Regions from separate parts of the Arthrobacter sp. BK1 genome, predicted to be linked through region 2. Evidence: riboswitches for the same ligand, from Rfam matches in the RefSeq annotation. Region 2 holds a riboswitch; each other region holds the start of a gene.

Region 1 (4,193 bases), 1.8 Mb from region 2:
CAGCGCCGTCACTTCGTCATGGTCTAGCTCCTTGAATTTCCGGCGGGCATCACGGACCGTCCCGCGGATGGCTCCCACCGAAGCCCCGTAAGAGGCAAGGGCACCGCCAACCCTGGCTTCGACGTCATCGGCCCGGTACCATGAGCCCTCGTTCTGCAGCGTGGTGTCGATGAAAGCCGCCGCGTCCTGCACCCTCTGACTCATGGCTTACCGTCCGCGGCGCCCGGCAGATGCGTGGTTGATGCAGAACGTCGTCCAGGGCCGGGCCTCGAGCCGGCCTTCGGCGATGCGCTCTCCGCAGACCGCGCAGATTCCATACGTGCCATCCGCGATCCGCTGAAGTGCCGCTTCCACTTCGGCCAGCCCGGAAGTGCTCTGGTCCAGGAGGGCAGCCGCCTGGGACAGTTCGAAGGCAATGGTGGCACCTTCCGGGTCGTGTTCGTCGTCCACATTGGAATCCTGGCGGGCCGCATTGGCCGAGGAAATGTCGGCCCGGAGCGCCGGCAGCAGTGCCAGTTTCCTGGCGCGCTCGTCCTCCAGGAGGAGCCGGAACCGTTCGAAATCAGCCATGGGGAAAGCCTAGCCCCGACGCCCGCCGCAAGAGGCTCGACAACCACCGGTGGAAAGAGCATGCTGGCAATCGTAAGCGCTTCAGATGCTGCCTGGCAGCCAGGGACGGACAGCTGATGGGCAAAAATCCCGCAGAGAAAGTCGCCCGCCATGCCTACAAATATCGTGACCCAGCTGGCAGTCAAATCCCACGACACTCCGGATGAGAAGCGCCTTCCGGACAAGACTGAGGTGGACATCGTCAGCTTGGGCGACTACACAGTCGGCCGCTTCACCTTCCACCCCGGGTGGCGCTGGTCCGACTGCATCAAACCCGTGGTCGGGACCGATTCGTGCCAGAACAACCATGTGGGTTATTGCGTGTCCGGAGCGCTCAGCGTCGAGACCACGGACGGCAGCCGCATCGGCATCACGGCCGGCAATTCCTACACCATTCCGCCCGGACACGACGCCTGGGTGGACGGGGACCAGCCCTTCGTGGGCATTGAATTCCTCAGCGCGGCGGAATTTGCGAAGGCCCCGGGAACCTGACGGACCGCCTCCGCGGCCGGGCGTCAGTACCAGTTGTTGGCAACCGAGTGACTCCAGGCACCGCACGGAGACTTGTACCTGTCCGCGATGTAGGCCAGGCCCCAGTCCACCTGCGTCCTGTAGCTGGTGAGCCAGTCGCTCCCGGCAGAGCTCAACTTGCCGGGCGGCAGCGCCTGGGGGATGCCGTACGCGCCCGAATAGGGGTTGGTGGCTGTGGTCAGCCAGTTGGACTCCTTGGTCCAGAGCTGGGCGAGGCACTGGAACTGGTCCTGGCCCCAGCCGTAGGCGGACAGCCGCCCGGAGGCGTAGCTCTTCGCCCCGGCCGGATCGTTCACAGCTCCGCCCGGCACAGACGGCACGACGACGGCGGGAGGCGGAGCCGGCGTCGGGCTCGGAACGGGCGCCGGTGCAGCCGCCGGTGGCGCGGCAGGTGCCACCGGCACAGGGTTCACCGGCGCAGGGTTCACCGGTTTCTGGACAGCTGCCAGGGCAGCCGCCTTGGCCGCCGCCTCCGCCTGCTGCCGCGCCTGCGCGGCAGCAGCGGCACGCTTGGCTGCCTGGGCATTCTCATAGGCGGCGAGGGCCGCCTGGCCCTGCCGGAATTCACCTTCCACAGCCGCCGTTGACCCCTTGAGGGATGCCAGCTGAGCAGTGAGCTCCTGACCGTGGTCGTGTTGTTCCTTAATCTGCCGGGACATGGCTTCCTGGGCTGCCTGGGCGGAGTCGAGCTTGCTCTTCGCTTCCGCTGACAGCCGCTCACGCTCTGCCCGGGCCGCTTTCTCCTGGTCAGCGAGGGCTTGGGACACCCGCTCGGCAGCGGACGCCTTGCTGACCAGGTCGGCGGTCTTGTCACTGACAATCCGGACGATGTTGAGGCCCTGGATGCTGTTGGTCTGCACGGCGTCCAGGGCCACGAAGAAGCCCATGTTGGTGCCGCCGGTCTTATACGACTGGGCCGCCAGGGCTCCGATTTCCTTTTTGTGCTGTGCCAGTCCGGCGGTGGCGCGGGCGGTCCGGGCGGTCAGTTCGTCCAATCTTGAGCTGGCTGCCTGGAGGGCTGTCTCCGCGACGGCGTACTCGGCCGCGGAGGTGACCGCAGCTGTCCCCAATTCTTCGGCCCTGCTCTGAAGCCCGCCCAGAAGGTCATTGATTTTAGCCACCTCCGCGGCTTTCCCGGCCTCGCTTTGCTTGGCGTTCTCCACGTCCTGCCATGACGGATAACCGGCGGGCGGTGCGTCGTCCCCAGCGTGTGCCGGCAGCATTGATAACGAGGCGGCAAAGGCCAGCGCCAAGGTTCCTGCAATGACAGGCAGCCTCACTTTATGGAGAAAACGCGACATAGTTTGTGAGCCTACCCGGCATATACGGCATTCCGCCCCTGACCTGCAACATCGTTACGGTCAGGTGTCCAAGCGGGCGCAGAAGCGAGGCACTTCTACCGCTTACATTCCGTTACCGGAATGTGACATTGCCGTCGAACAGAGGTTATGGTCGTCCGGTGCCCCGGTTAAAAGCCGGGACATTCCCGTCAGTATGCCGAGCCCTGCCGCTGAACCGGGACCCCAGTCGCTTTCAACTGGCAGGGACGGGGGAACCACGTTTCCACGGCTTCGAAGGAAGCCTTGGGGTTAAGTCGATACCGCTCCGTCCTTGACGGAGGCGTTGCCGGCCGGGTGTCTCCGACCCGAACCCGACAGCTCACCCCGCAGGCATGGGAGAGGCAATCAACCATGTCAAAGAACACCACTTCCGCACGCCATCGTGCCGTTGCAAACCGCTCTATTGTGCTGACGGGCCTGTCTTCGACAGCTAAAGCACACGCCCGCACCATCGGCAGGCCAACCCTCATCGCTGTGGCCGCGTCCGGCATGCTCTTCGGTGCCGGAACTGCAGCCCAGGCCGGCGTCCAGGGCCCGGACGCGTCCGGGACCACCAACGTCCAAGGACAGGTCAGCGCGCCGGCGGCTGCCCCGGCCGCTGCTCCCGCAGCAGCCGCAGCCAACGTCCACACCGTCGTATCGGGCGACACGCTGGGCGCAATTTCCGCCGCCTACGGCGTCACCCTCAACGACGTACTGGCCGCCAATGGCCTGTCAATCGCGGCCATTATCTACCCCGGCGACCAGATCCAGATTCCGGGCGCCGGCTACGCCGCACCGGCACCTGCCCAGGCAGTCGCTGCCCCGGCCGCTCCGACCAACACCGGCATCCGGCTGGCCTCCACCGCGGCACCCGCCGCTCCTGCAGCCCCGGCTCCGTCCGGTGCCGCAGGCTCCGCGATCCTGGCGTCCGCCTACTCGCAGGTGGGAATCCAGCAGGATTGCACCGCCATGGTGGAGAAAGCCCTGCGTTCGGTCGGCAAGAGCGTGGGAGACCTGGCCCCGGGCCAGTTCTTCCAGTACGGCAGCGTGGTGGGTGCACCGGCCGCCGGTGACCTCGTCATCACGGCCGGCCACGTGGGCGTTTACGCCGGCAACGGCCAGGTTGTCAGCGGCGGCGTGGACGGTTACAAGACCGAAGTCCACTCCATCAGCTGGCTCACGGGAGCGTCGTTCGTCCGCGTAGCGTGATCCCGGCCGGAACCGACGGCGGCGGGGCAGCCGCAAGCCGCCCCGCCGCCGTCGTCCGCTGTTTCCTGCGCTCAGGTCCCGCAGAAAGTCCGGTAGCTCCCGAAGTCATCCGGAGCGGGGCCGGCATAGCGATCCAGGCCCGGCCGCTCCGTGTAGGGGTCGGCCAGCACATCCACCAAACGGTTGAAAGGGCCCATGTCTCCGCCTGTAGCGGCGGCAAGGGCTTCCTCAACCAGGTGGTTCCGGGGGATGAATGCCGGGTTGGTCCGGTCCATGGCCTCCGCCTCAGGAGCCAGGGCGCGCCAGCGTTCAGCCCATGCCTCGAACGGCCCCGGGTCCACGAAGTGGGCACGGGCATCTTCAGTGGTCCCACGGGCTGCTGAACTGAGGCTCCGGAAGAACGAGGTGTAATCCACGTCCCCTTTCTCCAACATGGCCAGCAGGTCCACTGCCAGCGACGACGCCACATCATTGCTTGCGGCCGCGCCCAGCCCCAGTTTGGCCTTCATCCCGTCCAGCCAC
Region 2 (4,193 bases):
CAACGTGCGCGCCGCCATTCTGCATGACCAGGTCACCGGGAACCGGCGTGGAGGTCGGCTTCATTGCTGTCCAGGCGTTGACACGGGGAATGCTGATCCCGGCCTGGGCGTAGACCCACTGGGTGAAGCCTGAGCAGTCCCAGCCACTGGGAGTGGTGCCGCCCCACAGGTAGGGGCTGCCGATGCCGGTGTAGGCAATGGCTGCCAGGCCGGAGCCGGAAGCAGTGGAGACGGCGTCTGCGAGCTTGGTCGCAACCTTCTCCGCAGCGTCAGCACCCTGGCTGGCGGCAGCAGTTTCGGTAGCCGTTGACTGCGCACGGACCGTTTCGATCTTCGGCGCAGCGGTGGTCTTGACCACGGGACGCTCGAAGGAAACAGTAGCCGTGGGAGCCGCGGTGACGGCCAGGGCAGCCTGGGCTGACCCGGATTCTGTGGAGGCGGACACGCCGGCGGTTGAATCCGCAGCGTTGGCCGGAAGCCCCATTGTCAGGATCAGACCTGACGCGGCTGCGATGACAGCAGCCTGGCGACCTACGGTCCCGGCGTTTGCACTTACTGCCTTGGACATTGAGCCCAAGGGGTTCGTGCGAACCGTTTGCGCACGGTGGCGCGCAGAATTATGGCGTGAAGACACGAAGGTAGCCTCTCCCAATGCCTGCGAGGTGAGCTGTCGGATTCGGATGGGAGTGCACCCGGCCACGCGGCTTCCTGGGAAGCTTTGTGACTTAACCCCAAGGCCTTCAGAATCAAAGGCCAAAATTGGTTCCCCCGCCCCTGCCAGACGAATTCATGCGAACGGACCTTGAGCGGTGGCAGAGCTAGGCAATCCACTCAAGAACGTCAGCTTCGGAAAAGCTGGCGCGATTTAGACGTTACAGGACTTCTCAGCCAATGTCACATTCAGGTCACGGCATGTCACTGGAATTTGATAGTTGGCCATCATTTGGATCAGAGCCAGCCGGACGGGTCAACGACTTCGCCGTTGACCTGCACCTCAAAGTGGAGGTGGCAGCCGGTGGAGGCTCCGGTGGTTCCACTGAGCGCAACGACGTCGCCGCGGCTGACCGTCTGGCCCATGGTCACACTGGCGGACGAGAGGTGGTTGTACGTGGTTTCAAGGCCATTGCCGTGGTCCACCACCACGCGGTTGCCGCCGCCGTACTGGTGCCAGCCAACAAACGTCACAGTGCCGCTCGCGGCGGCCAGGACCGAAGTCCCGCACTGTGCGGCGAAGTCCTGGCCCCGGTGAAAGTCGCCGGAACCGCCGGTGATGGGGCTGATCCGGAAGCCGAACGGTGAGGCGGTGGCCAGCTGGGCCAAGGGTGCGCCGAGGCTTCCCGCCGAGGCCGCACGGGTAATGGAGCCCGCAGACTGGGCGCTCAGTAGTTGCTTGAGCTTGCCGTCAGGATCGCCCTGCGTGACCACGGAAGAGCGGCTGAAATCGATCTGCGCACCGGCGGCGGCGGAGACTTCGGGCTGCGGGGCGGCGGAAACAGCCGATGCGGGCTGCCCCGGCTCCGGCTGTGCCATCACGGGGCTGGTGGCTGGAACCGTCACCGTGAGGACCAGTCCGGTTGCGGCCAGGGCGATGCCGGCCTTCTGGCCGATGCCACTGGCGGAAGCGAATTCAGTGATTTGCCGGAAGGGCCCCCGGCGACGGCGGGCTTCGCGCTGCGAATCACGCGGCCTGTCGGCAGTAATAACCTCGGGCGCACGCGGCGCCGAAGTGGGGCCCGCAGCGCGACGGCGGCCCCTGGAGTATTGCGTGGTCAAAAATGTTCCTCTCTGGATAGCCTGCGAAGTTAGCTGTCGGATTCGGGTCAGAGAGATCAAAGACCCGGTCCGCCGTGACAAGCACTTGGCGCAGAAATATCCCGTGAGGATTCTTCATTGAGAGAGGCTTGCTGCTGACGGACTACACCCCAAGGCAGCCTTGCGACTGCCGGTTGTGGTTCCCCCGCCTCTGCCAGTTAGTGACTCGTGCACCTGATCCGCTGGCAGAGCTCGGCTCCGGATCAGGTAACGCTTTTGTATCGACGTTCTGTTAAAACTATAAATGATTAAGCCGGACAGTAACAATTCCGTTATCTTTGGAGATCAGCCGTCACTGCGCTAAAGCGGGCACGCAAAAGCCCTTCAGTCCCGCGTGAGCAGGCAGGACTGCCCCGTCAGCCCACGGAAACGAACACGTGCGCTGCCACTTCAGGAGGCAGCTCGAGCGCTCCCTCAATGCCCGGAACACGGACGGAGATGTACTCCCCTACGCGCTCCAGGGTGACCGAAGCGCCCGGACGGATCCCGCCTTCGTCCAACTGGACCAGCAACTCCGGCTCCACCTGGATGGGCTCCGCCAGGCGGCTGACCCTGATGGTGGAATCGGGCCCGTAGCCCTGCATGGCCTCCAGGAGATTGATCACACCGTCGTCAAGAAGGGACGCCGGTGCTCCGCCCAGTGCGGCCAGCCCAGGGATCGGGTTGCCGTATGGGGACTCTGTGGGATGGTTCAGCAGTTCATAGATCCGCCGTTCAACCCGCTCGCTCATCACGTGCTCCCACCGGCACGCTTCGTCATGGACGTAGGCCCAGTCGAGGCCGATGACGTCGGCCAGGAGCCGCTCCGCGAGACGGTGCTTGCGCATGACTTCGGTGGCCCGCTTGCGCCCGGTCCCGGTCAGTTCCAGGTGGCGGTCCCCCGAGACAACAACCAGCCCGTCACGTTCCATCCGGCCGATGGTCTGGGACACCGTGGGCCCCGAGTGCCGCAGCCGTTCGGCGATGCGGGCGCGAAGAGCAACAATGTTCTCTTCCTCAAGCTCCAAAATGGTCCGAAGATACATCTCCGTGGTATCAATCAGATCCGTCATCCAGCTCAGCTCCTCGAGCGCAGTACCTTGCGTTGTCCCACCGTATCGCGTCCGGCGCAGCGGCGAGGTCCGGTGAAAAGCTTAGCCTATTTTGAATTTGTCCGGATAATTCCGGGCGATGCAGCAGCCGGGCCATTCTGTCTCATTGACTGGACTATGACGGTGCCGGTTCGGTGCCAAATAGCCGGTTCAGGCAGAATAAAGGAGGCCCTTTGTGCAGTCACTGCCGGCCACCCCACCGTCCTTCGGACATGAGTCATGTCAAACGCCGAAATTTGGAGCCCCTGTGAGCGAAACCAGCATCACTATTCCTGCCGACCTCCTGCCAAAGGACGGACGGTTCGGCGCAGGCCCCTCCAAGGTCAGGCCTGAACAGATCGAAGCGCTGTCCGCGGCGTCCAGGACCATCCTGGGTACCTCGCACCGCCAGGCGCCGGTGAAAAACCTCGTCGGGTCCGTCCGCGAGGGCCTTAGCCAGTTCTTCCGCGCTCCCGAGGGCTATGAAGTGGTGCTGGGTGTCGGCGGCTCCACGGCGTTCTGGGATATCGCCAGCTTCGGTCTGGTCGAGAAGAAAGCCCAGCATCTGTCCTTCGGCGAGTTCGGCTCCAAGTTCGCCTCGGCCACCAACAAGGCCCCGTTCCTTGATGCCTCGTCCATCATCACCTCGGACCCCGGCACCCGCCCGGCGGCCAAGGCGGAAGCCGGCGTGGACGTCTACGCCTGGCCGCAGAACGAGACCTCCACGGGTGTGGCGGCTCCGGTCAAGCGTGTTGAAGGCGCCGATTCCGGTTCGCTGGTCCTGGTTGACGCCACCTCGGCGGCAGGCGGCCTGGACGTTGACGTTGCCGAGTCCGATGTGTACTACTTCGCGCCGCAGAAGAACTTTGCTTCCGACGGCGGCCTGTGGCTGGGGCTGTTCTCTCCCGCCGCCCTGGAACGTGCGGCCCGGATTAAGGCGACGGACCGCTGGATCCCGGACTTCCTGGACCTGCAGACGGCGATCGACAACTCCAGGCTGAACCAGACCTACAACACGCCGTCGCTCTCCACCCTGGTGACCCTCGACGCGCAGGTGCAGTGGCTGAACGCCAGCGGAGGCCTGGACTTCGCCTCCGCACGCACTGCGGACTCCGCCGGCAGGATCTACAGCTGGGCCGAGGCGTCGGACTTCGCCACGCCTTTTGTGGCCAAGGCCGAGGAACGCTCCAACGTCATCGCCACCATCGACTTTGACGACTCCATCGATGCCGCCGCGATCGCCAAGGTGCTGCGGGCCAACGGCGTAGTGGACACCGAGCCCTACCGCAAGCTGGGCCGCAACCAGCTCCG
Region 3 (4,193 bases), 760 kb from region 2:
TCGGCAGCTTTGAACAGGTCAGCGGCCCATTCGAACTCGGCCGCGGCAGCGAGGTAAAGACCCTCGCCAAAAAGCCGCCGCCCGATCTGATGGCCGACCTGGGCTTCCCTGAACTTCGTGCGTGCAGCGCGCAGGGCCCGTTCCTGCATTTGGGCCGCGTCCAGCCAGCGATACTGCCGTTGATAGGCGTAAGCAAGAACGAGCAGGACACGGAACGGGTCCGTGGAGGCGGCAAGCAGTTCTTGGGCGTCAGTGACTGCTTCGTCACCACGTCCCAGAAGGGACAGAACCCATACACGTTCCAGGCCGGTGCAACTGTCCAGCCGGGCTTCCATCGCATCCCTGTCCGCGACCACGTCCCGCAGCGTCACCGGGTCCACGAACCAGATTCTCTCCTGATGCTCCATCGGGGAAGCCCCTTACACCGCCGCGATTATCAGCGCACAGGTAAGACCCATGAAGGCAATGGAACCGGTGGTGCTCATCGGACAGCGGCAGGGGCATGAAACACCACACCGCCATCAGGGGATACGACGAGCCCACCAGTGGTGGCGGCCCAGATCCATGGTTTGCCGTCTGCCTTCTTTACGGCGGAGATCGCCTGGACCTGACCCTCGATCCGGCCGGTGGGGGCCCACGTTGTTCCCGCGTCTGCTGAAAATTGGACTGAACCCTCCGGCTCGACGCCGAAGACTTCAGTGCCGCTGGCAAATGCAACGAATTGGATGATGGGCGCTGCTGTATTCAGTTCCCAGGTTTTCCCGCCGTCACGGGAACGTTGGAGCCCTTCGCGGGTGGTGGCAAGAACGGTGTCGGTTTCGGGGTTGCCGGCCAGAACGGCCGGGACGAAGTCGGCTGCGGCCGGGGTCCAGGTCTTTCCGTCCGGGCTGGTTTGAAGTGTTCCGTCGTAGGCGACGATTCCGGACCTGGCTGTAGCGAGGGCGTGGAAGTCGGATTCGCCTTGGCGGGAGAGCTGCTCCCACGTCTCTCCGCCGTTTGTGGATCGGATCAGGCCCATGGGGTTGGGCAGGTCCGAACCGGGGCCCGGGTGCCCGGAAGCATAGAACACACCTTGGTCAGCGGCTGCGGTGAAGCCCATCAGGTCATTGGTGGCGCCGATTCGGGTGGCGGGGGATTTGGTGACGTCGAACAGGCCTTCGTGGGCGGCCAGCAGGACTTGGTCGGTTTCGCGGTTCACGCTCAGGCCGTGGACGTGGGAGCTGGGCAGGCCGGTGGCCGCAGTGGTTGGGGCGGTGCCGGTTGGCGAGCCGACGGAACAGGCGGACAGCAGGAGGGCGGCGGCCGCGGTGAGTCCAGCGGCGGGACGTCCTCGGTGGATGAAGTGCAGGGGCACGGGAACTCCAGGGGTGGTCCAGAAAATGGGGGGGTGGGGGAAGGCGCCGGCCCCACGGGGGGACGGGGCCGGAGCCGGTGGTGTGCTGGCTACAGGGTTGCCAGCAGGTCTTTCATTTCCTGGATTTCGGCTTCCTGGGAGCTGACGATGTCCTTGCTGAGCTGGACCGCCTCAGGGTTCTTTCCGTCGGAGGTTTCGATCTTGGCCATCTCGACGGCGCCTTCGTGGTGGGCGACCATCTGGGTCAGGAACAGTTTGGCGGCCTCGGTGCCCTGGGCGGCCTCGAGCTTCGCCATGTCCTCCGCACCCATCATCCCGGACATGCTGTGTCCCGGGGCCATGCCGGTGGGCAATTCGGTGGGCTGTCCCCAGCTTTCAAGCCAACCGGTCATCTTCTCGATTTCCGGTCCCTGGGCCGCCTTGATCTTGGCGGCCAGGTCCGTGACCGGAGCGGGAATTCCTTCTTTTTTGAGCATGATGTCGCTCATCTCCACAGCCTGGGCGTGATGCGGGATCATCATCTGCGCGAACATCGTGTCCGCGTCGTTGAACTCAGCCGAAGCTGCTGCCGAGGTTGCCGGGGCTGAGCTTGATGGCGCCGCGGAGCTGCCGTGGTCCATGCCGGGCATGCTGGTCGCGGAACTTCCGGCACCGGTGCCGGTGGAGCAGCCGGCGAGGGCGATCGCAGCAGCGATGGCGGCAGCGGGAATGGTCAGGGTCTTTTTCATGGAAATCAGGGTCCTCAAAAGTATCGGCGGCGCGCAGCGCCCTTGGATTGCATGCAGTGATGGCCCCTTGCGGGGGACCTGTTTTATGCGTGCCGAAATAGCTGGACGGTGCGCCGGGCAGGACACGGCGCCGTCAATGCTGGTTTACGTCCGGCTGATACAGAGGTCACCGGGGGAGGGGCTGGCCGGTGAGTAGGAATAGTTCGTGCTGGCTGCAGCCGCCGCACCGAAGTCGGGTAAGGCATAGGGCGCTATGCCCGGAGCAGGTGCGGTAAGCGAGGTGTTTCCCGGGGACAGCACGCAGGCATTGCCCCCGGTGGATATCTCCGGGCAGGAACCTGCAGGGGCGCAAGAAGAAGAAGGCGAGCCAGTTGCCGCTTGGGTCACTGCAGCCCCGGAGGTCCCCGGTGGATGGGAGTGGTCCTCAGGGAGGCTTTGCAGGTGCACGGTTGATTGGGCGGCTGTTGCCGGCATGGTGTGCGCCGCGCTCAAGTGGTGGGCCCCGGTCATGATGTGCATGCCAAAGACGCCGGCGATGATGGCCAGGGCCGCCGTCAGGAAGCCGGTCCGAAGGAGGAGCGCGGTGAAGGGTCCACGCGATGGTGCGCTCACAACGGTTCCTCCCTTCCGTGCAGGTTTTCAGATTCTTAAGCCTACCGGCAGGGGTGTCCCTGCCGGTCACCGTCTCTTGTCTAACGTGCCTGGGAGGCATTGAGTTTCACCTGCCGCAGCAGCTGGGCTTTCAGTGCCACCACAATCGTGGACAAGGGCATCAGCACCGCCCCCTGCTGGACGGGACAGTAGGACCCCGGCGAAGGCCAGGACACCGGCCGCTACAGGAACAGCGAGGATGTTGTAGCCGGTGGCCCAGATGATGTTCTGCCGCTATTGCCGTTATGCAAATGTGACAAATGTTGCTGCTGTGACGTAGGGTCTGAAGCCGTGCCGGTTCTCCGAATGCGGCACTCCTGAGCAGACTTGCCTAACTCTGCCGCTGCCCGGGATCCGTTCGCAAAATTCGTCCGGCAGAGACGGGGAACCCAATAACGGTCTGCTACCGACAGGCCTCGGGGTGAAGCCGTGCCTGATGCACCTGTGTATCACCACGGCCGGGTGTCTCCCATCCGAATCCGACAGCTAACCTCGCAGGCAGTGGGAGAGGCCCTTTCATGCCCAATCGCAAAGCTCACGGCCGCCGCCGCGCGCACCCCGTCCGCACCAGCCCCCTGGCTGTCCTGTCCAAATCCGTCGCCGACAACGCCGGCGGTGTCGGCCGCCAGGCCGCCGTCATCGCAGCAGCATCCGGACTCGTCCTGACCAGCGGCATCGCCGCCCAGGCAGCAGACGCCCCAACCCAGCGCGAGGCCGAGCCGGCATCAAACCTGGAAATTACCAGCCAGGTACACACCCCGCTCAGCGCAGACGCCACAGTCCAGATCACTTTCGAGCGTCCCGCCGTGAAGACGACACCGGCGCCTGTAGTGGAAGCACCCAAGCCTGTCGCCGTCGAGACCCCCAAGGCGGCCGTGGCCGCGGCTCCGGTCGTGGCGAAGGCCGCTGCACCCGCCAAAGCTCAGATCACAGTCACCCCTGCTGCTGCAGTTCCCGTTGCGGCACCGGCAGCCGGCGGGATCAACGCCACTATGGTGTCCTCCGCCTACGCCCAAATCGGCATGATCCAGGACTGCACACGACTGGTCGAAAACGCCCTGAATGCTGCAGGCATCCCCGTCGGCGACCTCGGCCCCATGCAGTTCATGAACTACGGCACCATCGTCACCGACCCCCAGCCCGGCGACATGGTCATGCAGCCCGGCCACGTAGGCATCTACGTTGGCAACGGCCAAGTCCTCAGCTCCGGCCTTAATGGCAAGAACGAAACCGCCGTCCACCCCCTGACCTGGATGACCTCAAAGGGCGCCGTCACGTTCGTCCGCGCAGGCATATAGAAACACTGAAGGCCGGTGATTCAATGCCTTGGGGGCAATGCATCACCGGCCTTCAGCATGCCTTGGCGGCTTGGCCAGATGCGAACCGGGGGTGTTTAGGGGAGCTGTACCAAGAGTGCGGATACGTCGCTGTCTGCCTGGAAGTGGGCGTGCGCGTCAGGG
Region 4 (4,193 bases), 190 kb from region 2:
GGGACAAGAACACCCCGTCTCCGGTGTTCCGGCAGTTGACGGAAGAGCTGGTGACCCTCCTGGCCTACGAGGCCACCCGCGAGGTCCGCACGCAGCCGGTCACCATCGAGACTCCCGTCAGCACCACGGTGGGAACCGCCTTCACCAAGCCCACTCCGCTGGTGGTCCCCATTCTCCGGGCCGGCCTGGGCATGCTCGAAGGCATGACCAAGCTCGTCCCCACCGCTGAGGTGGGCTTTCTGGGCATGGCCCGCGACGAAGAAACCCTGGACATCATCACGTACGCCGAGCGTCTCCCGGAGGACCTCACGGACCGGCAGATCTTTGTCCTGGATCCGATGCTGGCCACCGGCGGCACGTTGCGCGAAGCCATCAAGTTCCTGTTCAAACGCGGCGCCTCGGACGTGACCTGCATTTGCCTCCTGGCCGCACCGGAAGGCCTGGCCAAGCTGGAGGAAGAGCTCGCAGACGCCAACGTGACCATCGTCCTGGCGTCCATTGACGAAAAGCTCAACGAGAAGTCCTACATCGTCCCGGGACTGGGCGACGCCGGCGACCGCCTGTACGGCATCGCGGGCTGACTGCCCGCTGTCGGGCCCTACCGGATTCATTGCTTCGCGGCTAGCCTGTGCGGATGGACTGGAAACTTGAACTCGTTTTTGTGCCCGTTTCCGACGTCGACCGCGCCAAGGACTTCTACGTCAACAAAGTAGGGTTCAACGCGGATTTCGATGAGCGGCCCACCGACTCCATCAGATTCGTCCAGCTGACCCCACCGGGTTCGGCCTGCTCAATCAGCATCGGCGAGGGGCTCACGGATGCCCCGCCAGGCAGTGCGCCGAACCTGCAGCTTGTGGTCTCTGATATCCAGGCGGCACACGGCCACCTGAAGAACAATGGCGTGGATGTCAGCGATATTGACGTGCAGGACTGGGGTCACTTCGTCTATTTTGCGGATCCGGACGGCAACAAGTGGGCCGTGCAGTACATCCCCGGACGTGGCGCGTAGCGCGCCGGCAAGGGCAAAGCCGTACATACTCCATAAGGCAAAATGGGGAGTATGAACCTCCCCGCGCCTGCCGCCGTCCGCACACTCACCTGCCGTGCCGTCCTGTTTGACATGGACGGAACGCTGGTGGATTCCACGGCCGTGGTGGAGGAGGTGTGGGGCGAGTTCGCGGCCCGGTACAACCTGGACATCGCCGAAATCCTGCGGACCTCCCACGGTGTGCAGGCGGTCGACACAGTGCGGAGGTTCGCTCCGGTGGGGTCCGACGTCGCGGCGCTCACCGAGGAACTCGGTGCCATGGAAAGGGTGCGGACCGCCGGCATCATCGCCCTGCCCGGGGCCGCGCGGCTGCTCGGGAGCTTGCCTGCAGACGCAGTGGCGCTGGTGACGTCGGCCGACCGGATTCTGGCGGACATCCGGATGGACGCCGCCGGCCTTGCCATGCCGGGAACTTCCGTGACGGCGGACATTGTGACCAGGGGCAAGCCGCACCCTGAGGGCTACCTGACGGCGGCCCGCCTGCTGGGTGTGGAGCCCGGAGATGCTGTGGTGTTTGAAGATGCGCCGGCGGGAATCGCGGCAGGGGTGGCCGCAGGCATCCGGACCATCGCCGTGGGCTCCAACACGGGAGCGCTGCCGGCCGGCGTCCTGCATATTCCTGACTACTCGGCAGTCTCGGCGTCGCTGGGCTCAGATGCGCTGGGACGAACGACTATTTCTTTCCGGCTTTGAGATCGTCCACTACCTTGGCGATCCGCCGCTCCCGGGTTTCCGGTGTTTTGGCGTCAGCGAGGGGCTCCACATAGCGCCGCTGACTGCTGTAGCTGAGGGTGGCGTAGAACGCCTGCGCCTCAGGTTCGGCTGCCAGAGCTGCGGCCAGATCGTCAGGAACCTCGACGATGCGCGGTTGCGTGTCCAGCTCGACGTGCACTTCCACAGTGTCACCGGCCGAGACCCCCGTGAACTCGCGGTTGTGCTGGCTGACGGCGATCAGGTTCTGGCCGCCCATCACGGCGATGCTGCTGCGGTAGCTTTTGCCGTTGATGGTCACCACCACCGGAGGACGCTTGCCCGCTCCGAGTCCGGCAACCACCTCCGCCGGAACCTCGATGCCGGTCTTGTTGCCGCTGCCGAGAATTGTGGTGGTGAATTCCATGGCCCCAGTATGCCGCGGCTTGTGCAAAGCCAACAGGTGCCGGGGCAACAGGTGCAAGGCCAGCAGGGACCAGCTGTGCTTAGTACCAGTTGTTCGAGAGGTGGAAGTTCAGCGCACCGCAGGGCGACTGGTAGCGCTCCTGGATGTAGTTCAGGCCCCAGCTGATCTGCGTGCGGTAGTTCGTGCGGTAATCCGCGCCGGCGCTCGCCATCTTCTCCGCGGGCAGTGACTGGACGATGCCATATGCGCCGCTGCTGGGGTTGGTGGCCGTGGTGGTCCAATCGGATTCCTTGGTCCAGAGCGTCTTCAGGCACTGCATCTGGTCAGCGGCCCAGCCATAGGACGCCAGCTGCCCCGCTGCGTAGGCCTGGGCGCCGGCCGGGTCATCTACCGCCACAACAGGAGCAGGCGCCGGGACAGGCGCGGGAGCGGGGGCCGGAGCAGGAGCGGCGGGTGCCGGCTCGGCGGCCTGCGGGGCAACACTGATTTCTGCCGGTGCGGCTTCCGCGGAAGGCTTGGCCTGGATTTCGGCCTTTTCGAAGCTCAGGTTGGAATCCCCGGCAGCGGAGGCGTCGGCCGTCGGTGCAGTCTCGCTGGCCGCCAGGAAATCGGCGTCTGAGGCATGGCCGGCAGCGCCGACGCCAACAAGGAGGGCGCACGCCGCGGTGAGGACGGCTGCACGCCGGCCCAGGGAGGGAAATTTCGTTCGGGGTGACGTGGGGGAAACGGGCTCGGACGTTGCCGTTGACTCCGCTTCGGTAACTTTTCGGCCGCTGTGGAGATTCCCTGACCCGTTTTCCGGGCGCGTTTGTACCTTGAATTCAGACATGATGGATCGCCTCTCACACCTGCGGAGTTAGCTGTCGGGTTCGGATGAGGGCATCCGGCCACACGGAAAATCACGTGCTGGCTTAACCCCAAGGGCACTCGTGGCCCGGGACCGTGGGTCCCCCGCCTCTGCCTCTGAACGCGGAATCCGGGAAGCGGCAGAGCTTGGCGTCATCCGGATATGCAGACCGATAGAGCTGCACTTAATCGACGGTACAGGAGCTCGGCGCTTAAGTCACATTTTGGTAACGGAGATCACGACGGCGGCGTGTCGACTTGCTGGGTCAGTGGATGGCGGGAAGGCGAAGCTTGAAAACAGTGTGGCCGGGGCTGGACAGTACGGTCACGGTTCCACCGTGAGCCTCCACGATCGACTGGACGATGGACAGGCCCAGTCCGCTGGTGCCCTCGGATGCAGCGGATCCGGAAGCCGGTGCCGTGCCCGCGCGGGCGGCGTCTGCGCGGGCAAAACGCGAGAAGGCCTTGTCCACGAAGTCAGCCGGCATGCCGCCGCCGTCGTCCGTTACCGTCACTTCGGCGCTTCCATCACCAGCCCTGCAGACCCTGGTAACCACAGTAGTGCCGGGAGGAGTGTGCTTGCGTGCGTTGGAGAGCAGGTTCACCAGAACCTGGCGCAGCTGTGAGGCGTCGCCGGTGACAGCAATCGGCTCATCCGAAAGCTCAAGACGCCAGGTGTGGCCCGGGGCGATAACTTTTTCGTCGCTGACAGTCTCAATCACCAGCTGGGTGAGGTCCACTTCGCTGAGTTTCAGCGGCTGGCCCTCGTCGAGCCGGGCGAGCAGGAGCAGGTCCTCCACCAGGGTGGTCATGCGCTCGGACTGGCTCTGCACACGTGCCAACGACTTCCGGCCGTCCGGCGTGAAGTTCTCGGTCATCCTCATCAGTTCCGTGTAACCGCGGATGGCCGTTAATGGGGTCCGTAGTTCGTGGGACGCGTCGGCCACGAACTGCCGCACTTTGGTTTCGCTCTTTTGCCGCGCCTCCAGGGCGCTGGCCACGTTGTCCAGCATGAGGTTGAGCGCGTGGCCGACGCTGCCCACCTCGGTTCCGGGATTGGAGTTCGACGGCGGGACGCGCACCGCGAGTGCCACCTCTCCGGCATCCAGGGGGAGCCGGGAGACCCGGGTGGCGACTTCCGATAGCTGCTCCAGCGGCTTCATGGTGCGTCGAATGAGCACG

What was found. A riboswitch is a leader RNA that binds a small molecule or an ion and turns the genes downstream of it on or off. The one in region 2 is predicted to bind cyclic di-AMP.
Region 1: linked by a shared signal. The riboswitch ahead of AC1MCA_RS19380 (LysM peptidoglycan-binding domain-containing protein) and the one ahead of AC1MCA_RS06100 (M23 family metallopeptidase) in region 2 are both predicted to bind cyclic di-AMP.
Region 3: linked by a shared signal. The riboswitch ahead of AC1MCA_RS09655 (NlpC/P60 family protein) and the one ahead of AC1MCA_RS06100 (M23 family metallopeptidase) in region 2 are both predicted to bind cyclic di-AMP.
Region 4: linked by a shared signal. The riboswitch ahead of AC1MCA_RS06900 (aggregation-promoting factor C-terminal-like domain-containing protein) and the one ahead of AC1MCA_RS06100 (M23 family metallopeptidase) in region 2 are both predicted to bind cyclic di-AMP.

Annotation. Positions count from the first base shown of each region.
Region 1 covers NZ_CM155263.1:4,223,666-4,227,858, reverse strand. The annotation lists gene AC1MCA_RS19400 (DNA alkylation repair protein) at 1-204, opposite strand, end outside; gene AC1MCA_RS19395 (TraR/DksA family transcriptional regulator) at 208-570, opposite strand; gene AC1MCA_RS19390 (cupin domain-containing protein) at 721-1,101, shown strand; gene AC1MCA_RS19385 (coiled-coil domain-containing protein) at 1,125-2,261, opposite strand; cyclic di-AMP (ydaO/yuaA leader) riboswitch at 2,639-2,828, shown strand; gene AC1MCA_RS19380 (LysM peptidoglycan-binding domain-containing protein) at 2,832-3,671, shown strand; gene AC1MCA_RS19375 (protein adenylyltransferase SelO) at 3,743-4,193, opposite strand, start outside.
Region 2 covers NZ_CM155263.1:1,382,704-1,386,896, forward strand. The annotation lists gene AC1MCA_RS06095 (C40 family peptidase) at 1-568, opposite strand, end outside; cyclic di-AMP (ydaO/yuaA leader) riboswitch at 639-804, opposite strand; gene AC1MCA_RS06100 (M23 family metallopeptidase) at 949-1,773, opposite strand; cyclic di-AMP (ydaO/yuaA leader) riboswitch at 1,777-1,995, opposite strand; gene AC1MCA_RS06105 (iron-dependent transcriptional repressor DtxR) at 2,169-2,864, opposite strand; gene serC (phosphoserine transaminase) at 3,151-4,193, shown strand, end outside.
Region 3 covers NZ_CM155263.1:2,138,067-2,142,259, reverse strand. The annotation lists gene AC1MCA_RS09680 (hypothetical protein) at 1-407, opposite strand, end outside; gene AC1MCA_RS09675 (F510_1955 family glycosylhydrolase) at 482-1,354, opposite strand; gene AC1MCA_RS09670 (DUF305 domain-containing protein) at 1,444-2,082, opposite strand; gene AC1MCA_RS09665 (hypothetical protein) at 2,227-2,694, opposite strand; partial or broken gene AC1MCA_RS09660 (hypothetical protein) at 2,775-2,964, opposite strand; cyclic di-AMP (ydaO/yuaA leader) riboswitch at 3,083-3,248, shown strand; gene AC1MCA_RS09655 (NlpC/P60 family protein) at 3,252-4,031, shown strand; gene AC1MCA_RS09650 (hypothetical protein) at 4,127-4,193, opposite strand, start outside.
Region 4 covers NZ_CM155263.1:1,569,798-1,573,990, reverse strand. The annotation lists gene upp (uracil phosphoribosyltransferase) at 1-581, shown strand, start outside; gene AC1MCA_RS06915 (glyoxalase superfamily protein) at 635-1,009, shown strand; gene AC1MCA_RS06910 (HAD-IA family hydrolase) at 1,061-1,741, shown strand; gene AC1MCA_RS06905 (DUF1905 domain-containing protein) at 1,722-2,165, opposite strand; gene AC1MCA_RS06900 (aggregation-promoting factor C-terminal-like domain-containing protein) at 2,245-2,994, opposite strand; cyclic di-AMP (ydaO/yuaA leader) riboswitch at 3,000-3,150, opposite strand; gene AC1MCA_RS06895 (HAMP domain-containing sensor histidine kinase) at 3,278-4,193, opposite strand, start outside.